3 regions of the Halomonas sp. YLB-10 genome follow, and region 2 is predicted to be linked to each of the others. Evidence: predicted binding sites of a transcription regulator. Region 2 holds the regulator's gene; each other region holds the start of a gene.
What was found. The regulator FNR, encoded in region 2, switches genes on or off when oxygen is low (the NO sensors DNR and NnrR bind a similar motif). The targets are predictions, from matches to a motif close to TTGATNTANATCAA.
Positions count from the first base shown of each region.

Region 1 (10,083 bases), on a different contig from region 2:
GTCTTCCATGTTGAGATCGTAGGACTGGCCGAGGCGGTCGGCGGCGACGAAGCCGAAGAAGTCGCGTTGACCCGCTGCCCGGGCGTAGGCGGCCTGCGCGTCTGCCTGCTGCCCGCGCAGGGCCAGCGCGCGGCCCAGCCAGTATTGCCAGCGCGCCTTGGCCTGGGTCTCGGCGGGCATGATGCCAACGGTGCGCTCGACGGCGGCCCAGTCGCGATCGCGGATGGCCAGGCGTGCACGCAGTTCGAACACCTCCGGATCCTGCTGGCCGGCCAGGGCGCCGTCGATCCAGCCGAGCAGGCTGCGCTGGTCGCGGCGCAGGGCGTAATAGATGATCTCGCGCTCCAGCGCCTGGCGAGACTGGGCCGGCAGGCTCACACTGCCGGAGACCTGCTGCCAGGCGGACAGCGCCGCCGCCGGGGATGACTCTGCAGTGGCGATGATGGCGGCCCGCACAAAGGAGGCGGTGCCGGCGCAGTTGGGGCCGACGCAGCGCGCTACGCTTGCCAGTCGCGACGGGTTGGCGGCCACGCTTTGCTGCGCTGCTGCAGCGGAGCTCCAGGCGGGTCCCAATTGACGGCCAAGATAGCTGACCAGTCCGTCTTCGCCGTTTTCCCAGGCCAGCATCATGCGCTCGAAGATTTCCGTGCCACCGATCTCGCCGCGGGCGCGCAGGGTGGAGAATAGGGAGTCGCAGGCATCCGGCTGGGAGCGACCCACCAGCCATAGTTCGCGGCCGCCCTGAGCGGCGACGGCGGGGCTTTGGCCCAGTTGCGCGGTGTAGTAGTAGCACTGCTCGGCGGTGGTCTCGGGAACGCCGCCGGCGACGGCCAGCAGATCGCCGTAGCGCCCGGCCTTGCCGTAGCGCAGGATGGCCTGCTCACGCATCCAGTCACCCAGCGGCGCATCGGCATTGGCCGAGATGTAGCTGAGAACTTCCTGAGGGCTGGCGTTGGGCAGGCGATCGCGCAGACGATAGTACGCCACATAGCCGGCCAGTTCGTGGCCGCGAATGGCGGCGTCGTTGATGTTGTGGAAGTTGCCGCTACGGGCGGCTTCCAGGGCGCTGCGCATGGCGCCGTCACTGCCCTGGGCGGTAGCCGTCAATGGCATGCACAGTGCCGTGGCTGCCACCAGCGGCACGAGGCGACGAAACAAGGCGAATGGCATGGAGACCCTCCTGGTCTGTGAAGAAGAAGACATTGCTGCCTTTTTGTGCCGTAGACGGCGAATCGATGTCGGATCGAAGCCACATGGTGACCGAACCGGCGGGCCTTGAACAGTTGCCCGGCCAGGTTACGAGACTTGACCCCGGTCAGCTTCGCCCCCATGTTGCGATAAGACGACGTCGACGCCATGAAGATAGCCGTTGACACCCGATAAATACCATCGGCAATCGTTGGTGCTGAATTGAGTCGAGGAGACTATCCATGGCCCTGTTTGATCGAATCCCCGTTATTGGTCGCTTTACCCAACGCACCCGAGCGTTCAAGCATATAATGCGGGCGCTCAAGCTGTTTATCCCGATGCTGCAGGACGTGCTCAGCGGTCGCTACCGCCCGGTGCCCTGGGCGGCTTTCGGCTGGATGGCGGTGGCCTTTGCCTATCTGGTGTCACCGCTGGATCTGATTCCCGATGTGCTGCTGCTGTTCGGTCTTCTCGATGATGTGGTCATCGTCGGCTGGTTGCTGACCAAGGTGGACAATAGTCTGGCCGACTATCGCGCCTGGCGTGGTATTGGCGAGGACGATGCTCCGCGGGAGGAGCGGGATATCCACGACATCTAAGGTGCCTTGTTCTTGATTTTCTGGCTCGAAGTGTGCGGATTCGAGCTTTTTGCGTTTGCTTCAGGGTACGTCGTCTGTTTCTGACGCTTGGCGAGCATTTGGCGGGTAAAAGGTAAAAATGCGGACCAAGGACCTATTGTGGCGTCGGCGGGCTGGGTCTAGATTGTCAGTCAAACGTTTGAATTCGAGCCCGCTCATGTCCTCCTCGCACCGCACCCTGCAGCCACCCTCCGTGTCGCTCTGGCGGCAGGCGCTTCAGCGCTTTGTCGATGTCATTCCACATACCCAGGCGCTCGGCATGCGCGTCGTTGCGGTGGATGCCAGCGGCGTCACCCTATATCTGCCCGGGGGCGCCGAGTTATGCGGTGATCGCTCGAGAAGCCTGGTGCACAGCGGGGTGCTCAGCGTACTGCTGGACACCGCCTGCGGTGCCTCGGTCCTGCCGGCACTGCCAAGTCCTGAGGTCTGTCCCACCCTGGATCTGCATATCAGTCATCGTCGCCCTGCCTGTCAGGGGGCGTCATTGTGGGTACGTGCCGAAGTGGAGGCCATCACCGACTCGGTGGTGTTCACCGAGGCCCGGGCCTGGCAGCACGAAGGACAGGTGGTGGCCTGCGCCCGCGGGCACTTTGCCCGGCTGGGGCCGCGCAACACGCCAGCAGGTTTTGCCGAGGCCATGTTCGCCGGTCTTGTGGAAGACGAGGGCGATCCCCTTATCGAAGAGAAGGCCCCAGTTGGCGATGCCGACAGTGGTGCGATAGCGGCGGCTCCACACGAGAGTGTCAGCGGCTTGCTGGAACGTGGGCGTGCCAGCGGTGAGATCAACGCCTGGCTTGGCGAGGTGCCCTACGCCGACTTCATCGGGGTGAGGGAGGACCGCGATGAGCACGGCAGGCGCTTTGTACTGGAGACGCGTCCCCACAACGTTGGCAATCCGATGCTGCCGGCGCTGCACGGTGGTGTGGTGTCGGCCTTTCTGGAGACTGCTGCAGCGCTGGATACCCTGGCGCAGACCCGTGAGCCGCGCCTGCCGAGGCTGGTCAACGTCACCGTGGACTACCTCAGTTCGGCCGGGGTGAAGCCAACCTTCGCGCGTTGTCGTCTGGTGCGCGAAGGGCGGCGCATGGCCAATGTCGAGGCATGGGCGTGGCAGGACGACGAAGACGCGCCGGTTGCCCGGGCTCGCTTGACCTACGTGCTGGGGGCGCCGGCGTAGGTGAGAGCCGGCCTGGGCAGCCGTTAGCCGGGTGACCACGGCCAGGGACGTCGGCCCAGGTCTGGCCAGCCTTGATGTGAAGGTGCCAGCCTTGACTTGGTGGCGCCAGCCTTGAAAAGCGCAGCACGGACCCCATATCGATTGTCATCTTGAATGACGTGCGGCGCGAGCCGTGCACTCTGGACCGCCAGCGAGCCATCGCTGGCCCGGAAATCGCCATGTCGAAAGGGGTTCGATCTACCATGACCACCGCTACCCACGAAGAAACCCTGGGCTTTCAGACCGAGGTTAAGCAGCTTCTCAACCTGATGATCCACTCGCTGTACTCCAACCGCGAGATCTTTCTTCGGGAGCTGATCTCCAACGCCGCCGACGCCTGCGACAAGCTGCGTTATCAGGCGCTGGACAATGATGCGCTCTACGAGGGCGACAGCGAGCTGCGCGTCGAGATCGAGCACGACAGCGAGGCCGGCACCGTCACCCTTCGTGACAACGGTATCGGCATGAACCGCGAGGACGTGATCGCCAACCTGGGCACCATCGCCAAGAGTGGCACCGCCGAGTTTCTCAAGCAGCTTTCCGGCGAACAGCAGAAGGACGCCCGGCTGATCGGCCAGTTCGGGGTCGGCTTCTATTCTGGTTTTATTGTCGCCGACGAGATTACCGTGCGTACCCGCAAGGCCGGTGACGCCGCCGATGCCGGCGTCGAGTGGCGCTCGAAAGGCGAGGGCGAGTTCGTGGTCGCCGAGATCGAGCGCGAGAAGCACGGCACCGAGATCATCCTCCACCTCAAGGAGGACGCCAGGGAGTTCGCCGACGACTATCGCCTACAGAGTCTGGTGCGCAAGTACTCCGACCATATCGAAGTACCGGTGAAGATGCCGCGTACCGAAAAGGCCACCGACGACGATGGCAACGAGGTCGACGGTAGCGAGGTCACCACCTGGGAGACCGTCAACGAGGCGACCGCGCTGTGGGTGCGGCCCAAGAGCGAGGTCTCCGAGGACGAGTACAAGGCCTTCTACAAGCACGTGGCCCACGACTTCTCCGACCCTCTGACCTGGAGCCACAACAAGGTCGAGGGCAACCTGGAGTACACCAGCCTGCTGTACGTGCCGGGCCGCGCACCCTTCGACCTGTACGAGCGTGACGGCGCCCGTGGGGTCAAGCTGTACGTCCAGCGCGTGTTCATCATGGACGATGCCGAGCAGTTCCTGCCGCTGTACCTGCGCTTCATCAAGGGGGTGCTGGACACCCGCGATCTGTCGCTGAACGTGTCCCGTGAGCTGCTGCAACAGGACCCGAAGGTAGAGAAGATCAAGTCCGCGCTGACCAAGCGTGCCCTGGACATGCTCAAGAAGCTGGCCAAGGACAAGGAAGCCTACCAGACGTTCTGGAACACCTTCGGTTCGGTGCTGAAGGAAGGCCCGGCGGAGGACTACGCCAACCGCGACAAGATCAGCGGCCTGCTGCGTTTCTCTTCCACCCACACCGACAGCGCCACCCAGGATCAGTCCCTGGCCGACTACGTGGAGCGGATGAAGGAAGGTCAGGACAAGATCTACTACATCGTCGCCGATGGCTTCAACGCCACCAAGAACAGCCCCCACCTGGAAATCTTCCGCAAGAAGGGCATCGAGGTGCTGCTGCTCCACGATCGCATCGATGAGTGGCTGATGAGCCATCTCACCGAGTTCGATGGCAAGAAGTTTGCCGATGTTGCCAAGGGCGATCTGGACCTGGGGGACGTCGAGGACGAGGACGAGAAGAAGGCGCAGGAGGAGACCGCCAAGTCCAAGGAGGATCTGGTCAAGCGGGTCAAGGAAGCGCTCGGCGAGGAGGTTCAGGAGGTCAAGATCACCCACCGCCTGACCGATTCACCGGCCTGTGTGGTGCTGCCCGAGCACGAGATGGGCTTCCAGATGCGCCGTATCATGGAGGCTGCGGGCCAGAGCCTGCCCGAGGTCAAGCCGATCCTCGAGCTCAATCCGGACCACGCTCTGGTCGCTCGCCTGGAAGGGGCCGACGGTGACGGCTTTGGTGATCTGGCGCGGATCCTGCTTGATCAGGCGATCATCGCCGAGGGCGGCCATCTCGACGATCCGGCCGCCTACGTCAAGCGTCTTAACGCCCTGTTGAGTGCCTGACAAGCTGGCTGCCTAACTCAAGAGCTCAAGCGCCCCAACCACGACGCCACCTTCGGGTGGCGTCGTTGCGTTCAGGCAACTGCAAGGCGACGTCCTTGCCGCGCCGATGGCGGTTGTTCAGCGTTTCAGGCTGGCGAAGAGCTCGGGGCACTGGCGCTGCAGCTCCCTGTCGTCGAGCATGGCCTCACGCTGACGCTGGATGGCGTGACCTCGGCGCTTGAGCACCGCATCGATGTCATCGCCGCTGGCGCAGCTCACCTTGAGCAGGTTGATCAGTGCGTCCAGCCGCTGGGGAGAACTCGCCAGGGCCGCCTCGATATCCGCCCGGGCCCTGTCGTATTGGCCCAGGCGGTAGTAGGCGTAGCCGCGGTAGGAGAGCGCGTCGTTGTTGTTCGGGTCGATCGCAAGCGCCCGGGTGTAGTCGGCCACCGCCCCCTCGAAGTCGCGCTCGATGCGCTTTCCACGTCCCGCGCTGACCTGCTGCTGGGCCGACTGCATGGGGGCCTGGCGGGTGATGATGGTCAGGTAACGCGGCGCCACATCGCTGCCGAGGGCCAGTGCGGCCTCGAAGTAGCTTCGAGCCTTGTCGAGCTCACCGGCGGAAAAGGCGTTGATGCCAGCGTTGTTGAGGGTCTTCAGGCGCACCTCACGCAAGCCGTCATGACCTTGACTCGCCCTGAGCGCCTGCTCAAACAGCGCTGAGGCGTCAGCGTGGCGGCCTTCCCGATAGAGAATCCAGCCCTGGGCGTTCAAGCCTTCCATCCGGGCCAGCGGATCAGGACTTTCGAGCAGAGGACGTAGTTCGCGCAGGGCGGCCTGGTTGTCACCCTGCTGCAACAGCGCCTTGGCCCTGGACAGCGGGGCCTGCTGGGCAGCCACCGGCCACGCCACCCCGACGCTCAGCAGCACGATCAGCAGGGCGTTTATCGTAGACGTGGGGTGGCGCCGTCGTTTTCCCTTCGCTGGCCCGGCCAGGTCTGTCGCCATCGCGCGCGACGCCAAGGCGCCCTGCCTGTTCTTCATTAGAAGCCTACCTGCGGAGAATCTCGCTCCGCTGCAGCGATGACGTCGGCCAGTTGGCTCTTCAAGGCGTCGCGCTCCTGCTCGATGGCGATCAGCCGGCCGTGCAGATCGTTGTTCAAGATGCGCAGCACATTGTCGTCCTGGACCTTCAGCACGACCGTGCCCCGGCCATCCAGCGGCATGTCCCGCTCCTGCAGGCGGATGACCGGCAGCACGCCTTCCGGCGGGGCGATGGAAAGATTGACCTGGCTCGAGGGTTTCATCATTGCCATGGCCAGCCCACCGACGAAGAACAGCATACTCAGCGCCATGAACAGCCTGGCGTTCTTGGAGATCTCCTGCAGATAGCGAATGCGCAACTCGGTGCCCTCTCGGGTCTCGCCAGAGCGCTCGTTTAGCAACAGGGTGTGGGTCTTGTTGAGCAGGTGGTAGCCGAGGATCAGCAGCACCACGGCGAAGCCTGGCAGACCGTACTCCAGAAGCGTGGGAAAGCTGTTCATCACGGGCACCCGGCGGTGGGACAGGGCTCAGGCCTACGTATGCCCTTGTCAGCATAGCGCAGGCGGCCGTCCTCGCCGCGCGAAATTGGCCTGGTACAGGTTTCTTGGCCGCTTCGCTCGCGCTGTATCGCCGTCCCGTGGCGCCATGATGCGGGTCAAGTAGGGGCGACGGGACTACTGCTAAGGTCGAATTGTGCTCTCGAGGGCAGGTGTTTTTTCGCCGATCGAGAAGCGTGCAGCACACCCGCCGCCTCCGATGCGGCGACCGCTGCTGCCACCGAACAGGCGGGTCGGCTGCCATCTCCGAGGGATGGCCGTCGCTCAGCATGCAGGACTAGCGTTGTCATTTACTCTGTTGAGGTGCAAGTCGATGAAAGAGCAATTCGCGCGAGCGTGGGAAGGGTTTGCCGGGGGCGAGTGGAAGAAGGGCGTCGACGTACGAGACTTCTTGCTGGCCAACGTGACCCCCTACGAGGGTGACGAGCGTTTCCTGGTCAGCGAGCCGGCGGCCAGCACTCGCGAGCTGTGGGACACTGTGATGGAAGGCGTCAAGCAGGAAAACGCCACCCATGCACCGCTGGACTTCGACACCTCGCTGGTCTCGACCATCACCGCTCATGACGCCGGCTATATCGATCAGCGTCTCGAGACCATCGTTGGACTGCAGACCGACGCGCCGCTGAAGCGGGCGATCATGCCCAACGGCGGCATCAAGATGGTGGAGGGCTCATGCCAGGCCTACGGTCGTGAACTCGATCCTCAGGTCAAGAAGGTCTTCACCGAATTTCGCAAGACCCACAATCAGGGGGTGTTCGATGTCTACACCCCGGACATCCTCAAGTGTCGCAAGTCAGGGGTGCTGACCGGACTGCCGGACGCCTACGGTCGTGGACGCATCATCGGTGACTACCGCCGGGTCGCCCTTTACGGCGTCGACTTCCTGATGCGTGACAAGCAGGCGCAGTTTGCCTCGCTGCAGCAGCGCTTCGAACAGGGCGAGGACCTGGAGGCGGTGATCCAGCTGCGCGAGGAAGTCGCCGAGCAGCATCGTGCACTCGGCCAGCTCAAGGAAATGGCCGCCAAGTACGGCTTCGACGTCTCGGTCCCGGCTGCCACCGCCCAGGAGGCCATCCAGTGGACCTACTTTGGCTACCTGGCGGCAGTGAAGTCGCAAAACGGCGCCGCCATGTCACTGGGACGTACTTCCAGCTTCCTCGATATCTACCTGGAGCGTGACCTGCGCCAAGGCGTGATCGACGAAGCCCGCGCCCAGGAGCTGGTCGATCACTTCATCATGAAGCTTCGCATGGTGCGCTTCCTGCGCACCCCTGAGTATGACGAGCTGTTCTCCGGCGACCCGATCTGGGCCACCGAATGCCTGGGCGGGATGGCACTGGACGGACGCACCCTGGTCACCCGTACCAGCTTCCGTTTCCTCAACAGCCTCTACACCATGGGCCCGAGCCCGGAGCCCAACCTCACGGTGCTGTGGTCCGAACAGTTGCCCGACGGCTTCAAGCGCTACTGCGCCAAGGTGTCCATCGATACCTCGTCGATCCAGTACGAGAACGATGACCTGATGCGCGTGGACTTCGCCTCCGACGACTACGCCATCGCCTGCTGCGTGTCTCCCATGGTGATCGGCAAGCAGATGCAGTTCTTCGGTGCCCGAGCCAACCTGGCCAAGACGCTGCTTTACACGATCAACGGCGGCGTCGACGAGAAGCTGAAGATCCAGGTCGGCCCCAGGAGTGAGCCGATCGCCTCCGAGGTGCTCGACTTCGACGAGGTGTGGGCACGCATGGATGGCCTGATGGACTGGCTGGCCCGCCAGTACGTGACCGCTCTCAATGCCATCCACTACATGCACGACAAGTACAGCTACGAGGCGGCGCTGATGGCGCTGCACGACCTCGACGTCAAGCGCACCATGGCCTGCGGCATCGCCGGGCTGTCGGTGGCGGCGGACTCGCTGTCGGCGATCAAGTACGCCAAGGTGCGCCCGGTGCGTGATCCTGACGGCGTGGCGGTGGACTTCGAGATCGAGGGTGACTACCCCTGCTTCGGTAACAACGATCCGCGCGTCGACGATATCGCCTGCGAGCTGGTCGAGACATTCATGAACAAGATCCGCAAGCTCAATACCTACCGTGGCGCCGAGCCGACCCAGTCGGTGCTGACCATCACCTCCAACGTGGTCTACGGCAAGAAGACCGGCACCACGCCGGACGGTCGTCGCGCCGGCGAGCCCTTCGCCCCGGGTGCCAACCCCATGCACGGGCGTGACACCAAGGGTGCGGTGGCCTCGTTGACGTCGGTGGGCAAGCTGCCCTACGCCCACGCCAAGGACGGGATCTCGTATACCTTCTCCATCGTGCCGAGGGCGCTGGGCAAGGACGAGGGCGCCCAGCGCAGCAACCTGTCAGGCCTGCTCGACGGTTACTTCCACCACAGCGAGCGTCAGGAAGGCGGACAGCACTTGAACGTCAACGTGCTCAACCGCGAGATGCTCGAGGACGCCGTGGTCAATCCGGACAAGTATCCTCAGCTGACCATTCGCGTGTCCGGCTACGCGGTGCGCTTCAACTCCTTGACCGCGGAACAGCAGCGCGACGTGATCTCCCGGACCTTCACCGAAACGCTCTGAGTCGATAGTCGTCTCGCCCGGGGCCGCGACAGCGGTCCCTTTCCGGGCTCCGGGTCTCTCCCGGAGCCCCTTTTCGTGAGGAGTCCCGATGATGATCACTGGCCGTCTCCATCACCTGGAGAGCTGTGGTGCCGTGGATGGCCCAGGCATTCGCTTTCTGGTGTTTCTACAGGGCTGCGTGATGCGCTGTCAGTACTGCCACAACCGCGACAGCTGGGATCGCCAGGGCGGACGTGAGGTGACGGTGGACGAGATACTCACCGAAGCCAGGAGCTATCTGCCGTTCATGCGGGCGTCGGGGGGCGGCATCACCTGCACCGGCGGCGAGGCGCTGCTGCAACCGGCGTTTGTGCGCGACCTGTTTCAGGCGGCCAAGGCCGAGGGCATGCACACCTGCCTCGACACCAATGGCTACGTCTGCCACTACGATGAGGTCCTCGACGAGTTGCTTGCCGCCACCGACCTGGTGCTGCTGGATCTCAAGCATCTCGACGAGGGCGTGCACCGCGAGCTCACCGGTATCCCCCGACGCCGTCCCCTGGCCTTTGCCCGTCATCTGGCGGCGATCGGCAAGCCCACCTGGATTCGTCAGGTGATCGTGCCTGGCTTTACCGACAGCGAGGCATCCATGCACCTGCTGGGGGAGTTCGTCGAGACCATGGACAACGTCGAGCGTATCGAGCTGCTGCCCTATCACGCACTTGGCGAGTACAAGTGGCAGGAGCTGGGAGAGCACTATCCGCTGGCAGGAGTGGCGCCACCG
Region 1 covers NZ_RRCU01000002.1:28,818-38,900, reverse strand. The annotation lists gene EBB56_RS04200 (transglycosylase SLT domain-containing protein) at 1-1,170, opposite strand, end outside; gene EBB56_RS04195 (YkvA family protein) at 1,431-1,787, shown strand; gene EBB56_RS22105 (PaaI family thioesterase) at 1,984-3,003, shown strand; gene htpG (molecular chaperone HtpG) at 3,246-5,150, shown strand; gene EBB56_RS21835 (tetratricopeptide repeat protein) at 5,268-6,173, opposite strand; gene EBB56_RS21830 (hypothetical protein) at 6,173-6,673, opposite strand; gene pflB (formate C-acetyltransferase) at 7,044-9,320, shown strand; gene pflA (pyruvate formate lyase 1-activating protein) at 9,409-10,083, shown strand, end outside.
Region 1: pflB (formate C-acetyltransferase) is a predicted target of FNR. The motif match lies at 6,819-6,832, and genes of this name have one in related genera.

Region 2 (10,083 bases):
CTTTGGGGTGATGCCCTCTCAGGCTTCTGGAGTGCCTGGATCATCGTCATCACGCTCGGCACCATCGGCTTTGCGTTCTGGCTTCTGTGGGCCAACCGCAAGACCGACAAGCGCCCTGACGCCGACGGCACCGTCGAGACCACCGGCCACACCGCCGACGGTATCGACGAATACGACAACCCGCTGCCTCGCTGGTGGTTTCAGCTCTACGTTGCCACGGTGATCTTTTCCCTGGGCTATCTGGTGCTGTATCCGGGCCTCGGCAACTTCGCCGGTGTGCTGGGCTGGAGCCAGGAAGGTCAGTGGGAGGAAGAGGTCGCCCAGGCCGAAGAGCGCTTTGCACCGATCTTCGAGAAGTACCAGCAGGTACCCATCCCGGAACTCGCCCAGGACGGTGACGCCATGCAGGTGGCCGAGCGCATCTTCCTCAACAACTGCGCCATCTGCCACGGTTCCAACGCCAAGGGCGGCTACGGCTTCCCCAATCTGACCGACGACGACTGGCTCTACGGCGGCGAGCCCGAGCACATCGTCACCACCATCAACAACGGACGCAATGGCCTGATGCCGTCATGGCAGCAGCTCGGCGCGGACAATATCGAGAACCTGACCCAGCATGTGCTGTCGCTGTCCGGCCAGGCCGAGGACGCCGAACGTGCCGAAAAAGGCGGCGCCGTCTTCACCTCGGTGTGTGCCGCCTGCCATATGCCTGACGGTACCGGCAACCAGGCGCTGGGCGCGCCCAATCTGACCGACGACAGCTGGCTGTACCAGGCACCGGGCCAGAGCCTGGCCGACTCCGTGCGTCAGACGCTGCGCAACGGCCGCAACGGCCATATGCCGGCGCAGGCCGCCTACATCGGCGAGGAGCGGGTCCACCTGGTCGCCGCCTATGTCTATGGTCTGAGCCAGAATCAGGACCAGAGTCAGTAGTGACCCCAGCGGGATCGCTCCCGCGGCGAGTGCGGCGCTTGGCCGCACTCGCCACCCACCTACCCGTCAATCGCTAGACTGGGGCTTCGGCCCCATCGACGCGATGTGAGTCTGCCATGAGCGACAAGATCCCTGCCCACGACGTCACCGACCCTGCGGTGTCGCACCATTCCCCCGACAGCCAGAGCATGTACGAGAGCCGCCGGCACATCTACGTACGCGAGATCAAAGGCGTGTTCCAGCGTGTTCGTCGGGTCGCCAACTGGGCGCTGATGCTCGGTTTTCTGCTGCTGCCCTGGATTCCCTGGGGTGATCGACCGGCGGTCTGGTTTGATCTGCCGGGGCGCGAATTTCATATCTTCGCCGCCACCTTCTACCCCCAGGAATTCGTGCTGCTGTCCTGGCTTTTGATCATCTGCGCCTTCGGCCTGTTCTTCATCACCGTCTTTGCCGGTCGAGTATGGTGCGGTTACACCTGCCCCCAGAGCGTCTGGACCTTCCTGTTCATCTGGGTCGAGCACCGCATCGAGGGGCCGCGCAATCGTCGCATCAAGCTCGACAAGCGCTCCTGGGACGCCGACAAGGCCTGGCGCAAGAGCGCCAAGCACGCCATCTGGCTGATCATCTCGGCGGCCACCGGCATCACCTTCGTCGGCTACTTCACTCCGATCGGTGGCCTGGTGACGGACCTTGCCACCCTGTCGGCCAGCGGCTGGTCCTATTTCTGGGTCGGCTTCTTTATCGTCTTCACCTACCTGAACGCCGGTTGGCTGCGCGAGCAGGTCTGCCTGTACATGTGCCCCTACGCCCGCTTCCAGTCGGTGATGTTCGATCGCGACACCCTGATCGTGTCCTACGACTACCACCGCGGGGAGCCTCGCGGCCCGCGCAAGCGCAACGCCGACCCGGCAGAGCAGGGCCTTGGCCACTGCATCGACTGCGACCTCTGTGTTCAGGTCTGCCCGACCGGCATCGATATCCGCGACGGTCTGCAGTACCAGTGCATCACCTGCGCCGCCTGCATCGACGCCTGCGACAGCGTAATGGACAAGATGGGCTACCCCCGTGGCCTGGTGCGTTACACCACCGAGCACGCCCTCGACGGCAACAAGACCCACCTGTTGAGGCCTCGACTGATCGGCTACCTGGTCGCCCTGGTGGTGATGATCGGCTTGTTCGTCTGGACCATCGCCGACCGCACACCGCTGGATGTGGATGTGGAGCGCGATCGCGCTCGGCTCTACCAGACACTGACCGATGGACGCATCGCCAACTCCTACGCCATGACCGTGCGTAACCTCGACAACCGCCCTCATCGCTACGTGATCGAGGTAGCCGGCATCGAGGGTCTCGAGAGCGACACCACCGCCATCGAGGTTCCCGCCAACCAGTCCCGCCAACTGGTGATGACCTTGAGCGTGAATCCTGATCAGATGGAACAACGTAGTGCCGATATCAGCGTTCGCGTCCTCGCCGAGGACGATCCGTCCGTGGCCATCGAACGTGAAAGCCGATTTATAGGAGTTACCCCCTGATGTCCCTGTCCGATCCCCAGGTGCCGCCCTGGTACAAGCAGTTCTGGCCCTGGTTCCTGATCGCCCTGCTGCTGTCGTCGGTCACCTTCAGCATGGTCTACCTGGCCTTCTCGATCCGCTACTTCGACGGTTCGGTGCCGGACGATTACTACAAGGAAGGTCTGGCCATCAACGTCCAGCTCGAAAAGCAGCAACGTGCCGAGGCGCTGGGGCTGGCGGCCGAGCTGCGCATCGACGCCACCACCGGCGACGTGGTGGTAACACTCGATGGCGACGAACGCCCAGAGCGGCTGGATCTGGCGCTGAAGTTCCCCACCGATGGCGCCCGCGACCGGGCACTGGTGCTGACCCACACCCGTGAAGGCCACTATGTCGGCACCCTCGAGCGCAATCTGCGCTATCGCTGGTACCTTCAGCTGCAGCCCCACGCAGAAGGCGCGTCGGGACAGCAGCCTGAATGGCGCCTGACCGGCGAGGCAGAGTTCCCGCGGGAGACCTCCGTGCGCCTGACACCGGGACTCTGATGGCGGCCTCGTGCTACCACTGTGGCGCCCCGGTGGAGGCCACAGCATCCTGGTCGATCACCCTGGATGGCCAGCGCCATCCGCTGTGCTGCCCGGGCTGCGAGGCGGTGGCCCAGGCCATCGTCGGCGGCGGCCTGGACAGCTACTATCGCTTTCGCACCGCCCTGCCGGAGCGCCCATCGCCGACACCCGCCGACGAGGCCCGCTATCAGGTATTCGACGATCCGGGCCTGCAGGATCGTTTCGTGCGTCAGGATGGCGACACCAAGGTAGCGACCCTGGCGGTGGATGGCATCACCTGCGCCGCCTGCGCCTGGCTGATCGAACACCGCCTGAATGCCCTCGACGGCCTGGAGAGCTGCGCTGTCAATCTTTCCCAGCATCGCCTTCAGGTGCGCTGGGATCCCGAACGCCTGTCGCTGTCGCGCCTGCTGGCCGAGATGGCCGCCATTGGCTATCCCTCCCAGCCCTACGAGCCGGACCAGGCCCAGCAGCGGCTCAAGCAACAGTCGCGCCAGATGATAAGGCGCCTGATCGTGGCGGCAGTCGGCATGATGCAGGTGCTGATGTTTTCCATCCCGCACTACGTCGACGGCGGTGATCTCAGCACCGAGTTCGAGCGTCTGTTTGCCTGGCTATCGCTGGCGCTGACCACTCCGGTGGTACTGTACTCGGCCCAACCCTTCTTCGTCGGCGCCCTGCGCAATCTGCGAACCCGCGTGCTGGGCATGGATGTGCCGGTGGCGCTGGCCATCGGTGGTGCCTTCGTCGCCAGCACCTGGTCGGTCGTGAGCGACTCCGGGGACCGCTACTTCGACTCGGTCAGCATGTTCACCTTCTTCCTGCTGTTCGGACGCTACCTGGAGTCTCGCGCCCGTACCCACTACGGCCGCAGCGGCAATGCCCTGGCCAGCGCGCTGCCGAGTGCCGCGGTGCGCCTCGACGAGCAGGGCGATGAACGCGTCATCCCCGCCAGTCAGCTGGTCCCGGGGGACCGGGTTCGGGTCAGCCCCGGCGCCCAGATTCCTGCAGATGGCACCCTTACCTCGGGCCTGGCCCAGATCGACGAGTCGCTGCTGACCGGCGAATCGCTGCCCTGCCTGCGTCGCCAGGGAGATACCGTGCACGCAGGTACCCTGTGCATGGACAGCCCGATCGAAGTGATGGTCACCCGCGTCGGCGACGATACCCGCGCCGCCGGCATTCTCGATCTCACCGACCGTGCCTTCGCCCATCGTCCACGTATCGCCCGCCTGGCCGAGCAGGTGGCCCATCGCTTCGTGTTGAACCTGCTGGTCATCACCGCCCTGGTGGCGCTGGTCTGGAGCCTGATCGACCCTAGCCGCAGCCTGTGGATCACCCTGTCGGTACTGGTGGTGACCTGCCCCTGCGCCCTGGCGCTGGCGACCCCCACCGCCCTGACCGTGGCCCACGGCCGGCTGAGACGTGCCGGGGTACTGGTGACCCGAGCCGATGCGCTGGAGACCCTGGCCGGCCTCGATCGCGTCGTCTTCGACAAGACCGGCACCCTGACCCGGGGGCGTATGCAACTCGCCGAACACCGGCCGCTGAGCGACGACGAAGGAAGCGCCAACAATGGCGAGATGGACGCTGCCGCCAAGCGCCGGCATCTGGCACTGGCGGCGGCACTGGAGACCGGCTCGGAGCACCCCATCGCCCGTGCCTTCGCTGCCTGGCGCGACGCCAGCTGCCAGGCCAGCGAACTGCGCAATCACCCGGGTCAGGGCGTGGAAGGCGTGATCGACGGCCGGCGCTGGCGACTGGGCCAGCCGCGTTTTGCCTGCCTGGGCCAACCCGTTACTGAGCTCCCTGGCGCAGGGCTTTGGCTGCTGCTGGCCTGCGAAGGCAAGCCCCAGGCCTGGTTCAAGCTCGACGATCAGCCCCGTGACGACGCCGCCGAGACCCTCGCCGCCCTCGCCCAGCGGGGGCTTGCCATCGAGATCCTGTCGGGCGACCGCGCAGTCAACGTCGGCCAGCTGGCCCGCACGCTGGGCGTCGATCAGTGGCGTGGCGAGGCCACCCCCGAGGACAAGCTCGGGCACTTGAAGGCGCGACAGGCACAGGGTGAAAAGGTGGCCATGGTCGGTGATGGCATCAATGACGTGCCGGTACTGGCCGGCGCCGACCTTGCCATCGCCATGGCCGGGGCCAGCGACCTCACCCGCACCCGCGCCGATCTGGTATTGCTGGGCGAACCGCTCACGGGTATCGTCGAAGCCATCGAGGTGGCCCGCCAGACCCGTCGCATCATTCGCCAGAATCTGTCCTGGTCGGTGCTCTACAATGTCGTGGCGCTGCCCGCAGCGGCGCTGGGCTTCGTGCCCCCATGGCTTGCCGCCATCGGCATGTCACTCAGCTCGTTGCTGGTCATCGGCAATGCCCTGCGTCTGCGGCGCGGACGCACCAGGCCGACCGCGACACCTTCACCCGTCACCGCAAGCCCCGGCCCATGAGCATCCTTTACCTGTTGATACCCTTGTCGTTGATCCTGCTGGGCCTGGCGGTCTGGGCCTTCTTCTGGGCGGTGCGCAACGACCAGTTCGAGGACCTCGAAGGCCCCGCCTATCGCATCCTGTTCGAGGATGAGGACGACACTCGCAGTGCCGATGACGGCGCTTCCTCGTCCGAAACGCCTGCGCAGACATCCGATCGTGATCCATCGTCCAGAGGGCCTGAGTGAATCCTACCGGCCTCGAGCTGCCTCCCATGATGGCGGCCTTCGTGTTTGGCCTGCTCGGCGGTGCACACTGTATTGGCATGTGCGGCGGTATCATGAGCGCCCTGACCTTTGCCATCCCACCCAGCATGCGTCAACCTTGGCGGGTGAGCACACTTGTGCTCGGCTACAATGTAGGTCGTATCACCAGCTACTGTGTGGCGGGCGCTCTGGTTGCCGCCCTGGGTTCGGTGATCGGCCTTTCGCCGACCCTGCGTGGCCTGATGCAGATCGTCGCCAGCCTGATGTTGATCCTGATGGCGCTTTACATTGCCGATCTATGGAAAGGCCTGCGTCACGTCGAGGCACTGGGACGTCACCTCTGGAGGTACCTGGAACCCGCAGGCAGACGCCTGTTGCCGGTGGTGCGTCTGCCCCAGGCGGTGGCGCTGGGCGCCATCTGGGGCTGGCTGCCCTGTGGCCTGGTGTACTCGATGCTGGCCTGGAGCCTGGCACGGGCCGAGCCCCTCGAGGGCGCACTGCTGATGGCGAGCTTCGGTCTTGGTACGCTTCCGGCGCTGGTGGTGACGGGCCTCGCCGCAAGACAAATGCAGGCCCTGCTGGCGCATCGGGCAACACGCCTTGTCGCCGCTGGCATGATCATCGCCTTTGCCGTCTGGCAACTTTGGACTGGGCTGCACCAATGACGCATCCTACCTCTAAGTTATTAATCCTAAAGAGGTAGACGCCACTTTTAGCTGATCTGAGGGTGTAGAATAGTGCCATCAACGTGCTGTACGGGCGACGTCTGTTCTCCCCATGGCCCAGTCAATATCGATCCCAGATCCACAGGAGCTGCGAATGAGTCCTACGGCCCAAGATCGGCGGCGTCCCATGCTGCATGAGACTCGCTGTGAGTCCTGCAGCCTGAGTTCCTTGTGCCTTCCGCTGTCGCTGGAGACCGCCGACCTCGAGCGCTTCGATTCCATCATCCGTCGTCACCCGCCGATCAAGAAAGGCACACGATTGGTCGAGCAGGGAGATCGCTTCACCAGCGTCTTCGCGGTCCGATCGGGGAGTCTCAAGCAGATCACCACCGAAGGCAGCGGCGAAGCTCAGTTGACCAACTTCTTCCTGCCCAGTGAACTGGTTGGCCTGGATGGCATCGACGACGGCCGCTATCCCGGCAGCGTGGTGGCGCTGGAGACCACCACGGTGTGCGAGATTCCCTTCGACCGCCTCGATGCGCTGACCCAGACCCTACCGGAGCTGCGTGCCCAGCTGTTTCGCACCCTGAGCAAGGAGCTGCGAGAGGACCGCCGGATGATGCAGCTGCTGTCACGCAAGACCGCCGATCAGCGCCTGGCCTGCTTCTTCCTCGGCCTGTCGGACCGCTTCCGCCGCCGCGGCTATTCACCGTTCAGCTTCCGCCTGTCCATGTCCCGCGCCGACATCGGCAATCACCTGGGGCTGGCGGTGGAAACGGTCAGCCGTATCCTCGGGCGTTTCCAGCAGCAGGATCTGGTGGCGGTATCGGGACGTGAGGTCAATATCCTCGACCTGACCGCGCTGTCGACCCTGGCCGACACCGAAGTTACCTGAGCGGGCCTGGCGGCAGTGTGCCGGGCTTGGCCAGCAGCGCCCGGTACCCAGGATCTGGAAAGCAAAGCGTAATAGATGGCGTGTGACAAGAAAGAGGCCGCATCCGGAGATGCGGCCTCTTTTGCTGTCATGGCGTCATGCACATTCGCTGTTGGCGAGATCAGCCGGCATCCACCACGTCGATGCGCCGGGCCTGGCGTTCGGCCTGTACGGCCTCCAGCCCCTCGAAGTCGAACAGTTGCCGATCCGCCAGCTGCGACGGCGCCACATTGGTCACCGCCTTGAACATGCTCTCGAGGCGCCCGGGATGCTTGACCTCCCACTCGGCCAGCATCTCCTTGACCACCTGGCGCTGCAGGTTGGGCTGGGAACCACACAGGTTGCACGGGATGATCGGGAACTCCATCGCCTCGCTGTAGGCCTGGATATCGGCCTCGCGGCAGTACGCCAGCGGGCGGATGACGATGTTCTTGCCGTCGTCGGAGAGCAGCTTGGGCGGCATCGCCTTGAGGCTGCCACCGAAGAACATGTTCAGAAACAGCGTCTCGAGAATGTCCTCGCGGTGGTGGCCCAGGGCGATCTTGGTCGCCCCGATCTCCTCGGCGAAGCCATAGAGAGAGCCGCGCCGCAGGCGTGAGCAGAGCGCGCAGGTGGTCTTGCCCTCCGGCGTCTTCTCCTTCACCACCGAATAGGTGTCGCGCTCGAGGATGTGGTAGTCCACGCCGATACTGTCCAGATAGTTCGGCAGCACATGCTCCGGAAAGCCCGGCTGCTTCTGATCCAGATTCACCGCCACCAGCGAGAAGTTGACCGGCGCGTTGCGCTGAAGGCTGCGCAGGATCTCGAGCATGGTGTAGCTGTCCTTGCCACCAGACAGACACACCATGATCTTGTCGCCTTCCTGGATCATGCCGTAGTCAATGATGGCGTTGCCGGCCTGGCGGCGCAGGCGCTTCTGCAGCTTGTTGAACTCACGCCGTGCCTTGGCCTGAACTTGGGCTTCCGTCTGATCGCCATCCGCAGCAGGGTCGGCCGGGCTGACACCGGCATCGATCGAGAGATGGTCATCCTCGGGGGTACGGGGATCGAACAGGGTGGCGGAGGCGGACTGTGGCGACATGGGAGCGGGACATCACGGCTGAAAATGAAAGAGGCGCCAGTCTACCATCCGGACGCTTTAGTGGCGAAGAGGTCAGCGACCGCTTACCCCGGCGAGGACAATACGGGAGAGGCTTTTCGTCGGCAGCACATCGGAAACCGCCAAGGACGACACCGCCGTAGTGGCGCCCTTGCGCGTCGTGGCCTGGTCTGGTCTGGTCTGGCAAGTCGAAGAACGCAAGTGCCTGTCAGCCAGGCCCTAGGCGCTGTCCGAAAAGTCGACGAGCGAAGGTTAGACAAGGCAAAAATCGGTGAGAAAGCGCAGTTTACGGGGTGTAAATGAGCATTTTGATCCGATTTTTAACGCCGTATTACCGAGCGCAGGCACTTTTCAGACAAGCCCTAGACGACGTTCAGCGCCAGCAGATAGCGCACCACCACGCCCAGCAACAGCAGCAGGATGCCGGCACGTTGCCAGCCAAACTCGCGCACGGTCAGGGTCAGGCGCTTCTCCCAGAACTTGACCATGCCCCACAGGTCCCGGGTACGGCGATAGTACTGGAGGTAGGCCACCAGCACCGAGACCAGGCCCAGCGCCAGCAGCGTGGGCTCGAGAAGGGTCAACATGGCGTGCAGACTCATGACAGGATCTCCTTGCAGGTGAATGGTTGCCGGTGCGGGCGGCACCGGGTCAGCGCGGATGGCGGCAACGGGTCAGCGCGATGGCGCCGTGAGTGCCCCGCTCTCCAGGCGCAGATGCATCAGCGCCGTGGTGACGGCGTCGCCCAGGGCCGTATGGCGTCCCATGATCGGGACTCCCAGTCGCTCTGCCAATTGTTCAAAGGTCGGCTGCACCTCGATTTCCGGGTGACTTCGGCGCAGCCGCTTGCGGTACTGCTGGGCCACGTCGATGGTGGCGTTGGGCAGCGAGAAGCCGAACTCCGCCTTCAGGTAGCGATCCAGCATGGCCAGGTCGAAGTCGATACACCAGCCGACCAATGGGCGATTGCCGATAAATTCCAGCAGCGTCGTCAAGGCCTCGCGCACCTCGAGGCCGCCTTCCAGGTCGACCCCTCGCAGGCGATGGATGCAGATGGAGTCTCCACTCAGGCTGGCAGGAGGCGCGAGCCGCAGGTCCAGCGACTCGCTGGTCAAGACGCGATCGTCACGAATGCGTACCGCAGCGATGGACACCAGCTCCGCATGACGGGTATCCAGACCGGTGGTTTCGCAGTCCAGGGACACCAGCTCATCGCCGGTATAGGGATTGAACAGCCAGGCGAAATCGCCATCGGCCTGCCGACGCCTGTCGGCCACACGCCTGATCGCTCTCAGCATCGGGTACTCTCCCAAGCGAAACCATTGACGCCAAGGCAGCTTGCCCTGGGGGGCTGCCTCGACACTCATGCATACTCCAGGTGATAGCGGTGGGACAGGCTGGCCTTGAACTCCTTGACCAGATGCAGCGCCTCGCGCAGCAGGTCCCGCTCCAGCGAATTGAGCGACTGAACCACCACTCTGTCCGGGGCGTCCGTAGCCCGGGCATCGTCGCGCCGGTAGGCCAGCTGCGCCCGAAGCCGCAGCTCACAGAACAGCGACAACGCCTCGCCGAGATCCTCCGCCACCACCCGCTCGATGCGCCCGAGTGACGCCAGCGCCGCCAGCCGGTCGTGGGTCGAGGTCTCGCGCAGCCCGCACTCCAGTGCCATGGTGC
Region 2 covers NZ_RRCU01000001.1:835,321-845,403, forward strand. The annotation lists gene ccoP (cytochrome-c oxidase, cbb3-type subunit III) at 1-933, shown strand, start outside; gene ccoG (cytochrome c oxidase accessory protein CcoG) at 1,050-2,468, shown strand; gene EBB56_RS03490 (FixH family protein) at 2,468-2,992, shown strand; gene EBB56_RS03495 (heavy metal translocating P-type ATPase) at 2,992-5,466, shown strand; gene ccoS (cbb3-type cytochrome oxidase assembly protein CcoS) at 5,463-5,693, shown strand; gene EBB56_RS03505 (sulfite exporter TauE/SafE family protein) at 5,690-6,376, shown strand; gene fnr (fumarate/nitrate reduction transcriptional regulator Fnr) at 6,531-7,271, shown strand; gene ttcA (tRNA 2-thiocytidine(32) synthetase TtcA) at 7,432-8,391, opposite strand; gene EBB56_RS03520 (hypothetical protein) at 8,772-9,011, opposite strand; gene EBB56_RS03525 (3'-5' exonuclease) at 9,084-9,776, opposite strand; gene EBB56_RS03530 (DUF294 nucleotidyltransferase-like domain-containing protein) at 9,773-10,083, opposite strand, start outside.

Region 3 (10,083 bases), on a different contig from region 2:
TCTATGACTTCCAGAAGCGCTCTTCGATCATTCACTGCTCGCCACAGGGGGCGTCTACCCTGGGCAAGACCGCCTCGGTGCTGGCTCGTGGTGAATCGCTGACCGCCCACGCGCGTTCGGCGGAGTACCGCATCAAGGATTGAAGCGACGCAGGGCCGGTGGTCGTTGTGACCGAGCGCCCCCGGCCCCAGACAGGCATCCAGACGTGAAAAGGCCCGGAGCAATTCCGGGCCTTTTCATGTCTGGACGGTGGGGCACGCTTGGACACTGCTTCTGCGTTACCCACCTCGGGGTGCGTCTCAGGGGGGTGACTGGCTGCTGCCGGTCTGCTGCGACTGGGATTGGGGCGTGGGGCGCTCGCCGACTTCCAGTTCCACCTCGATCGGCTTGCCGTCGCGGGCGACGCTGACGGTCAGGGTGGTGCCGGGAGCCACCGCAGCGATGTCGCTCATGGTCCGACGCGGATCGATCACCGCGCGACCGTCGACCTCGAGCAGTACGTCTCCGGGTTTCAGTCCCGCCCGGTCGGCCGGTCCCTGGGACACCACGCCGGCGATGATTACCCCGGCTGGCGCCTGCAGGCCGAAGGAAGCGGCCAGTTCCTGGTTCAGCTCCTGGGCCTCGATGCCGAGCCAGCCGCGGATGACCCGGCCGTGGGTGACCAGCTCGTCGAGGATGCTGCGGGCCAGGTTGGCCGGGATCGCGAAACCGATACCCTGGGAGCCCCCCGAGCGGGAGAAGATGGCGGTGTTGATGCCGACCAGGGCGCCGTCGGGGTTGATCAGGGCGCCGCCGGAGTTGCCCGGGTTGATCGCCGCATCGGTCTGGATGAAGTCCTCATAGGCGTTGAGTCCCAGATGGCTGCGACCGGTGGCGCTGATGATGCCCATGGTCACTGTCTGGCCGACCCCGAAGGGGTTGCCGATGGCCAGCGAAACGTCGCCCACCGCGACCTTGCGCGAGTCGGTCAGCTCGATCACCGGCAGGTCGCCGAGATCGATCTTGAGTACCGCCAGGTCGCTTTCGGGATCGGTGCCGATGACCCGGGCCAGGGTCTCGCGGCCGTCGCGCAGCGCCACCTGGACCTGGTCGGCGCCGCTGATGACGTGGTGGTTGGTCAGCACGTAGCCGTCCTCGCTGACGATGACGCCGGAGCCAAGGCTCGAAAGCATGCGTTGGCGCGACGGCACGTCATTGTTGCCGAAGAACTGGCGGAAGAAGGGGTCTGACATCAGCGGGTGGGTTTCCCGTTCCACGACCCGCGAGGAGTAGACGTTGACCACCGCGGGCGCGGCCTTCTCCACCGCCTCTGCGTAGCTCACGGGGCCGCCACGGCGGTCCAGCGGCGCAGCTTCCTTGACCTCAGGGGCAGGCCGTTGCGGTGCCTGCTGCTCGGTGGGTGTCGCTGGTGGCGTGGCGGGAACTACCGTCAGGCTGTCACCGCTCGGTGACGGTAGTCTGCCGAGCCGTTCGGGGAAGGCATTGATCAGCACGATGGCGAGCAGAATGCCGATGAGGACCGGCCAGATATAGGTCGAGAGGGTGCGTCGCATGCGGCGATGATCCTTGGCGCTTGGCAGTGAGGCGGTCGCGGGCCGGCGGGGCGGTGCGTACAATGTGCGCCATTGTAGCATCGCCAACCTGATGCTTGTTTGGAGCTATTTCAGGAGATCTCATGATAGACCGCGACGAACTGGTATCGGCCTGCGAGCAGCTGCTGGAGGCCCGGCGCTTCAAGGACTACACCGAGAACGGGCTGCAGGTGGAGGGTGCACGCACGGTCACCCGTGTGCTCTCCGGCGTCACCGCCTGTCAGGCGCTGCTTGACGAGGCGGTGCGCTGGCAGGCCGATCTGGTGCTGGTGCACCACGGCTACTTCTGGAAGAACGAGCCGGTGGCGGTTACCGGCATGAAGCGCCGGCGGCTGGCGACCTTGCTGGCCAACGACATCAACCTGCTGGCCTACCACCTGCCATTGGACGCCCATCCCGAGCTTGGCAACAATGCGACCCTGGCGCAGCGCCTGGGGTGGACGGTGGAGGGAACGCTGGATGCGCCCATGGGCGAAGGGCTTCTGTGGCACGGTCGGCTGGAAAGGCCAATGGGCGTTGCCGAGCTGGCTGCCCAGGTAGGAGCGTCGCTGGCACGCGAGCCGTTGGTGATCGAGGCGCCTGGTACCGAGGCGGTGAGTCGAATCGCCTGGTGTGCCGGCGGCGCCCAGGACATGATCATCCCGGCCGCCGAGGCCGGTGCCGAGGTGTTCGTTTCGGGCGAGATATCCGAGCGCACCACCCACCTGGCGCGGGAGATGGGGATCCACTATCTGGCGGCGGGTCATCACGCCACCGAGCGCTACGGCGTCCAGGCGTTGGGGGAATGGCTGGCGCAGCGCTTTGGTGTCGAGCATCGCTTCGTCGACATCGACAACCCTGCCTGATCGGCAAGCGCCATCGACCGCTTGTGTCGCTGCCAACGCCAGAGCCCGCACCAGTGTGCGGGCTCTGTCATGGCGGGGTGGTCAGTAACGTGGCGGGCGCGGTTCTGCGTTCTGGTCGTCATTGGCCTGGCGCAGACCGAAGTCCTCTGACAGGGTGCCGCGGTTGCCGTCGGCGTAGTCCCGCGGAATGGCGATATCATCGCTGGTCTCGCCGGGTTCGCTGGGCGGTGTCACCTCGCCGCCGATGGCCTTGCTGCCAAGCTGGCGCGCCGACTCGTGAAGTTGGCGCTGCAGGGTGAGGGCGTCATCGCAGACCTGCCGGGCCAGGTCGTCCATCTGTTGCAGGTGATCGTCGACACCGTCTTTCCACTCGGTCAGCTGGCGTTCCCGTTCGGTCAGCTTGAGGCGCAGCCTTTGGGCACTGCGTGCGCCGCCGTTGAGCAGGTGGTAGCCCAGTGCGCCGAGTCCAATTCCGGCCACCAGGCAAGCCGCCGCCAGGATCATGTTGAAGTTGCTTGGTTCCACGTAGTTCTCCCTGAGCTCTTTCGGACGACCCGCGGCCGCCGCCGGCCTGGCCGACGGCCCATTATAGAGGCGTTGGCTCATAAAGGGTCAATGGCCTGGGGCCTCCCTTGTCGTGCTGGCGTGATGCGCTGTTGCCGGTCGCGGCCTGGGACCTGCCATTCCTGTGTGGTCTGCGTATAATGCGGCTCCGAACTTGTTGACAGTCAGGACGCTACATGAGCTCTTCCCCGTCGAGCAGTGGTCGGCCAGAAACTCCGCTGGAACGCTACCGGCGCGACCTCCAACGTGATGATTTCACGGAGGATGCCGCCCAGGCCAATGCCGTGGCGCATCTGCAGCGACTGTATGACGAGCTGGTGGCAGCGCCCAGGGCCAAGGCGCCGGCGGCGGCGGCGGCGCGTGACGGCTGGGCGTCGAAGGTGAAGGGCCTGTTCGGGCGCAAGGAGGAAGAGCAGGAGCCGGCGCTGCCAGCCATCTCCGGGCTCTATTTCTGGGGCGGCGTCGGTCGTGGCAAGACCTACCTGGTCGACACCTTCTACGAAGCGCTGCCGTTTCCCCAGAAGATGCGCACCCATTTCCATCGCTTCATGCAGCGTGTCCACAACGAGCTGGATCACTGCAAGGGCGAGAAGAACCCGCTCCGGCTGATCGCCGGCAAGTTTGCCGAGGAGGCGAGGGTGATCTGTTTTGACGAATTCTTCGTCAAGGACATCACCGATGCCATGATTCTGGCCAATCTGCTCGAGGCGTTGTTCGAGCGCGGTGTGGTGCTGGTCGCCACCTCCAACATCGTGCCGGACGATCTGTACAAGGATGGCCTGCAGCGCTCTCGCTTTCTGCCGGCCATCGATCTGCTCAAGCGCCACTGTGAGGTGGTCAACGTCGATTCCGGCGTCGACTATCGACTGCGGGCGCTGGAGCGCGCCGAGATCTTCCATTCGCCGCTGGACGAGGCGGCGGATCAGGAGCTCGAGCGCAGCTTTCGCGAGATCGCCGGTCAGGCGGGGGAAGAGCAGGTGCCGGTGGAGATCAACCATCGCATCCTCAAGGCGCGTCGACTGCACGAGGACGTGGTCTGGTTCGACTTTCTCGAGCTGTGCGACGGGCCGCGCAGTCAGAACGACTACATCGAGCTGGCTCGCGAGTTCCACACGGTCCTGGTGTCCTGTGTGCGGCGCATGGACGCCGCCACCGATGATCAGGCCAGGCGCTTCATCAACATGGTCGACGAGTTCTACGACCGTGGCGTCAAGCTGTTGATGTCCGCCGAAGCGCCGGCAGAGGCGCTGTACCAGGGTGGCAAGCTGGAGTTCGAGTTCGAGCGCACTCTGTCCAGGCTTCAGGAGATGCAGTCCCGGGAGTACCTGGCGCTGCCCCACAAGCCTTGAACCGACGGTGATTGCGTGTGTCCGAGGGGGTGACGGCACGCTTTCGCTCATGTAGAATGCGCGCTCGCTCGACCGTTGTGGCGGCATCGTCCGGATTTCCGGGTGCCGCGCAACCAAGAAAAATAGGGATGATCTCTTCGCGGCGTGGTCTCGCTGAACACCTGTCGGGTGTCCAGAACACGACGAAAGGGATCCAACACATCGAATTGGTGATTTCATCCATGAAGACGTTCAGTGCTAAGCCGCAGTCCGTCCAGCGCGACTGGTATGTCGTCGATGCCGCGGACAAGACGCTCGGTCGTCTGGCTACCGAAATTGCTCGCCGCCTGCGTGGCAAGCACAAGCCGGAATACACTCCTCACGTTGATACCGGCGACTACATCGTCGTGATCAATGCCGAGAAGGTTAAGGTCACCGGCAACAAGGCCAGCGACAAGATGTACCATCGTCACACCGGTTATCCGGGTGGCCTGCGTTCCATGACCTTCAGCCAGCTGATCGACCACGCTCCCGAGCGTGTCATCGAAGGTGCCGTCAAGGGCATGCTGCCGAAGGGTCCGCTGGGCCGTGCCATGCACGCCAAGCTCAAGGTCTACGCCGGTTCCGAACATCCGCACGCTGCCCAGCAGCCGCAAGAACTGAACATCTGAGGGGATCTTCGCCATGACACAGCAGTATTACGGTACCGGGCGCCGCAAGACCTCAACCGCGCGCGTCTTCCTCAAGCCGGGCACCGGCAAGATCACCGTCAACAGCCGTGACCTGAACGAATACTTCGGTCGCGTGACTGGCCGCATGGTGGTTCGCCAGCCGCTGGAACTGACCGAGACCCTCGGCCAGTTCGACGTCTATGTCACCGTCAAGGGTGGCGGCGGCAGCGCCCAGGCCGGCGCCATTCGTCACGGCATCACCCGTGCCCTGATGCAGTACAACGAGGACTTCCGTCAGCCGCTGCGTGCTGCCGGCTACGTCACTCGTGACGCACGTGAAGTCGAGCGTAAGAAGGTCGGTCTGCGCAAGGCGCGTCGTCGCCCGCAGTTCTCCAAGCGTTAATCACCCACGCTTGCCGATCAACAACGCCCGGGCCATTGGCCCGGGCGTTGTCGTGTCCGGGGTTCGAAAAATTGTGTGCTGTAGTGCTCTGATGGTGGGGATCATCGGGTCGCCTGGCGGCGCTTGTTTCCCTCGTTAATCTGTCATCGTCTATGCCTTTTGAGCCGCCCTGTCCCTCAAGGCGAACAGGCACAGTGGTATAAAGTTGTTCCACGTCAACTGTCTGGGGCTTGCGCAGGGGGTCTGGGTCAGCCGGCTTCTTGTGCCGGTGGGGGGGATTTCCTAACATACAATCCACTTGTATCCGTGGTCACGGACATTCAAGGGGCCGTGAAAACAACAACGGATAAAGTCTGATGGGAGAAACCAGATCATGGCAGACAACGGCGTGAACAAAGGGCGACGCCGTTTCCTCGTAGGGGCGACCTCCGTAGTTGGAGCAGTCGGCGCCGTCGGGGTAGCGGTACCCTTTGTGGCTTCCTGGCAGCCTAGTGCCAGGGCTCGGGCGGCGGGTGCGCCCGTTCAGGCGGATATTTCGAAGCTCGAACCCGGGCAGCGAATGACCGTCGAGTGGCGGGGCCGTCCTGTATGGGTCATCAATCGCACGCCGGAGATGATCGAACGTACCGAGGCGTTGACCGACGAGGTGCTGGCAGACCCGGATTCCGCCAAGCCGATGCAGCCGGACTATGCCGGCGGTTCGCTGCGCTCCATTCGGCCCGAGATCGGTGTGCTGGTCGGCATCTGTACGCATCTGGGCTGTTCACCGCTGTTCAAGCCCGAGCCCAACGCCGAAGGCGTCGGTGTCGATGACTGGCCCGGTGGCTTCTTCTGCCCGTGCCATGGTTCGCGCTTCGACCTGGCGGGCAGGGTGTTTCGCAATGTGCCCGCTCCGGTGAACCTGGAAGTTCCACCCTACTACTTTGTCAACGAGTCGGTCATCGTGGTCGGCGAAGACGGGGAGGGCGCATAATGGCGAATCCCAACAAGGCCAAGGCCGAACGCGGTTTCATGCGCTGGGTCGATGATCGCTTCCCCGCCACCCAGATGTGGCAGGAGCATCTGTCCGAGTACTACGCGCCCAAGAACTTCAACTTCTGGTACTTCTTCGGCTCCCTGGCGCTGCTGGTGCTGGTCAATCAGATCCTCACCGGTGTCTGGCTGACCATGAGCTTCAACCCCAGCGCGGAGGGTGCCTTCGCCTCCGTCGAGTACATCATGCGTGATGTCGAGTACGGCTGGCTGATCCGCTACATGCACTCCACCGGCGCCTCGGCGTTCTTCCTGGTGGTCTACCTGCACATGTTCCGCGGCCTGCTCTATGGCTCCTACAAGGCGCCGCGTGAGCTGGTGTGGATCTTCGGCATGGCGATCTACCTGGCGCTGATGGCCGAAGCCTTCATGGGCTATCTGCTGCCCTGGGGACAGATGTCCTACTGGGGTGCCCAGGTCATCATCTCGCTGTTCTCCGCCATCCCGAGTATCGGTCCCGACCTGGCCCAGTGGGTGCGCGGTGACTATCTGATCTCCGGGATCACGCTGAACCGCTTCTTTGCCCTGCACGTGGTGGCGCTGCCTATCGTGATCCTGGCGCTGGTGGTGTTGCACATCATTGCCTTGCACGAGGTGGGGTCCAACAATCCCGATGGCATCGATATCAAGGCCAAGAAGGACGAGACCGGCAAGCCGCTGGACGGCATTCCCTTCCATCCCTACTACACGGTGAAGGATATCGTCGGAGTGGCGGTGTTCCTGTTCGTGTTCTGTGCGGTGATCTTCTACTTCCCGGAAGGCGGCGGCTACTTCCTCGAGAAGCCCAACTTCGAACCGGCCAACCCGCTGAAGACGCCGGATCATATCGCCCCGGTGTGGTACTTCACGCCCTTCTACGCGATCCTGCGCGCCATCACCTTCTCGCTGTTTGGTCTGGACGCCAAGTTCCTCGGGGTCATCTTCATGGGGGCGGCCATTGCGGTGCTGTTCGTGCTGCCCTGGCTCGACCGCTCTCCGGTGCGCTCCATGCGCTACAAGGGCTGGATCTCCAAGGTGATGCTGGTGCTGTTCGCGATCAGCTTTGTCATCCTCGGGGTGCTCGGGGTGCTGCCGCCGACCGGCGCCAGGACACTGCTGGCCCAGATCTGCACCGTGATCTACTTCGCCTTCTTCGTGTTGATGCCCATCTATACGCGGCTGGAGAAGACCAAACCCGTTCCTGAAAGGGTGACTGGCTAATGAAAAAGCAACTGTTCGCACTGCTCTTCGCGCTGGTCCCGCTTTGCTCCTTCGCCGCGGGCGGCGAGGGGGTGCACCTGCGCAGCATGTCGCCGGATCTGGAGAACCAGGCCTCGCTGCAGAACGGGATGAAGCTCTACGTCAACTACTGCATGGGCTGTCATTCCCTGGAGTACCAGCGTTTCTCCCGCGCGGCCGAGGATCTGGGGATGCCCCAGGATCTGGTCGAGGACAATCTGATCTTCTCGCCGGAACTGGGGTACAACGACCAGATGCACAAGGCGATGAGTGCCGAGGATGCCGAGGTATGGTTCGGCAAGGCGCCGCCGGATCTGACCCTGGAGGCCAGACTGCGCGGCACCGACTGGATCTACAGCTATCTGCTGAGCTTCTATCGTGACAGCGAGCGTGCCACCGGGGTCAACAATGTGGTGTTCCCGGCGGTGGGCATGCCCAACGTGCTCGAGCCGCTGCAGGGGGTGCAGGAGAAGGTCTGTGCAGCCTCCGATCATGCGGTCGGTGACGCCGAACTCGATCCGCTGACCGGCAAGTACCAGTCCTGCGAGACCCTGCAGGTGACGTCGCCGGGCAGCATGGAGCCCAAGGAGTTCGAGCAGGCGGTGTATGATCTGACCAACTTCCTGGCCTACGTGGGTGAGCCGTCCAAGCTGCATGCCCAGGCGCTGGGACCGAAGGTGCTGATCTTCATCCTGCTGTTTGGCATCATCGCCTACTTCCTCAAGCGCGAGTACTGGCGAGACATTCACTGACCGATTGGTCCACCATGGCGGGCGCGGGGTCGATGACCACGCGCCCGTTGCCTTTTCTGGTATCATCGTTGCGCCCGGGCGGACCCGCTGCGGGAGCAAAGATGTGCCCCTGATGCCCCCCCGAGAAGGGGGTTGTCGTGTTATCATCCCGGCTTGAACTGATGCGAGGATTGTTTCATGGGTGTAGTGGCCAAGCGGTCGTCGATGATCTTCTACTCCGGTGGCGAGGACCATTTCAGCCATCGTGTGCGGATCGTGCTGGCTGAGAAGGGCGTGGCCGTGGATATTGTCGAGGTGACCGACGACAAGCATCCCGAGGAGTTGGCGGACCTGAACCCTTACAACAGCGTCCCCACGCTGTTGGATCGTGACCTGGTGCTCTACGAGTCCAAGGTCATGATGGAGTATCTGGACGAGCGTTTCCCGCACCCGCCGTTGCTGCCGGTCTATCCTGTCGCGCGTGCCCAGAGCCGACTGTGGATGCATCGTATCGAGCGCGAGTGGTGCCCGATGGTCGATCGCATCCTGTCCGGCAGCAAGAAGGAAGCCGACAAGGCGCGCAAGGAGCTGCGTGAAAGCCTGATCGGTATCTCGCCGATCTTCGAGGACATGCCCTTCTTCATGAGCGAGGAGTTCACCCTGGTGGACTGCTGCCTTGCGCCGATCCTGTGGCGTCTTCCTGCGCTCAATATCGAGCTGCCCGAGAAGCAGGTACGGCCGCTGATGGGCTACATGGAGCGCGTGTTCGCCCGTGATGGCTTCCGTGCTGCGCTGTCCGAGGCCGAGCGCGAAATTCGTCCCTGATGTTTTGCTTGAACGGAATGCCTGAGCCGTGTGTGTCCGGTCGCCACCGGAGTCGCCCGAGTTCCCATTCGCCAACCAAGAGGGCCATATCATGAAGTCGAGCCGTCCCTACCTGGCCAGGGCGCTGTACGAGTGGCTGCTGGATAATGAATTGACGCCGTATATCGTCGTCGATGCGGAGTACGAGAACGTCGAGGTTCCCAGGCAATTCGTGCAGAACGGCCAGATCGTGCTGAACCTTGGCCCTACCGCCGTGCGTGATCTGGACATGGGCAACGACGTGATTCGTTTCTCGGCGCGCTTCAGTGGCAAGTCGGAGTTGCTGTTTGTACCGCTGCCTGCACTGATTGCCCTGTACGCCCGCGAGAACGGCGTCGGCATGGTCTTTGGTCACGAGCCTGAGCTTCCCGTCGAAGAGGCCAACGACGTCGATGCGCCGGCCCTGGAGAGCGTCAAGGATTCGTCAGAGGAGGAGTCTCCTGCCGCTTCCGATGAGGACGCAGGCGGTGAGTCCGATGGCGGCGATGGCGTGGATGAAGGTGTCGAGAGGTCCAAGCCGCCTCGCAAGGGGCGTCCATCCCTCAGGGTGATCAAGTAAGGCCATCGGGCGCATCGCGCTCTAAAGGTGGTCGGCGGCGAGCTGTCGTCGGCTTGATCTGCTGGAAAAGCGTGACCTCTTCACAAGCGGGACCTCTTCACAAGCGTGATCTCATAAAAAGCGGCGAGCCCTCAGGCTCGCCGCTTTTTTGTGCATCTTTTGCGCTTGAGGGGCGTGCCTTCTTGCGAGGGCACGCCTGTCGCCATCAGTCGATGTAGTCGAATACCTTGACGATACGCTCCATGCCGCCGGCGTTGGATACCACATTGACCGCAC
Region 3 covers NZ_RRCU01000004.1:161,260-171,342, forward strand. The annotation lists gene hisD (histidinol dehydrogenase) at 1-143, shown strand, start outside; gene EBB56_RS10675 (Do family serine endopeptidase) at 300-1,553, opposite strand; gene EBB56_RS10680 (Nif3-like dinuclear metal center hexameric protein) at 1,676-2,437, shown strand; gene EBB56_RS10685 (YhcB family protein) at 2,519-2,962, opposite strand; gene zapE (cell division protein ZapE) at 3,178-4,350, shown strand; gene rplM (50S ribosomal protein L13) at 4,572-5,000, shown strand; gene rpsI (30S ribosomal protein S9) at 5,014-5,403, shown strand; gene petA (ubiquinol-cytochrome c reductase iron-sulfur subunit) at 5,777-6,376, shown strand; gene EBB56_RS10710 (cytochrome bc complex cytochrome b subunit) at 6,376-7,635, shown strand; gene EBB56_RS10715 (cytochrome c1) at 7,635-8,405, shown strand; gene sspA (stringent starvation protein SspA) at 8,583-9,209, shown strand; gene EBB56_RS10725 (ClpXP protease specificity-enhancing factor) at 9,301-9,807, shown strand; gene EBB56_RS10730 (BON domain-containing protein) at 10,013-10,083, opposite strand, start outside.
Region 3: petA (ubiquinol-cytochrome c reductase iron-sulfur subunit) is a predicted target of FNR. The motif match lies at 5,609-5,622, and genes of this name have one in related genera.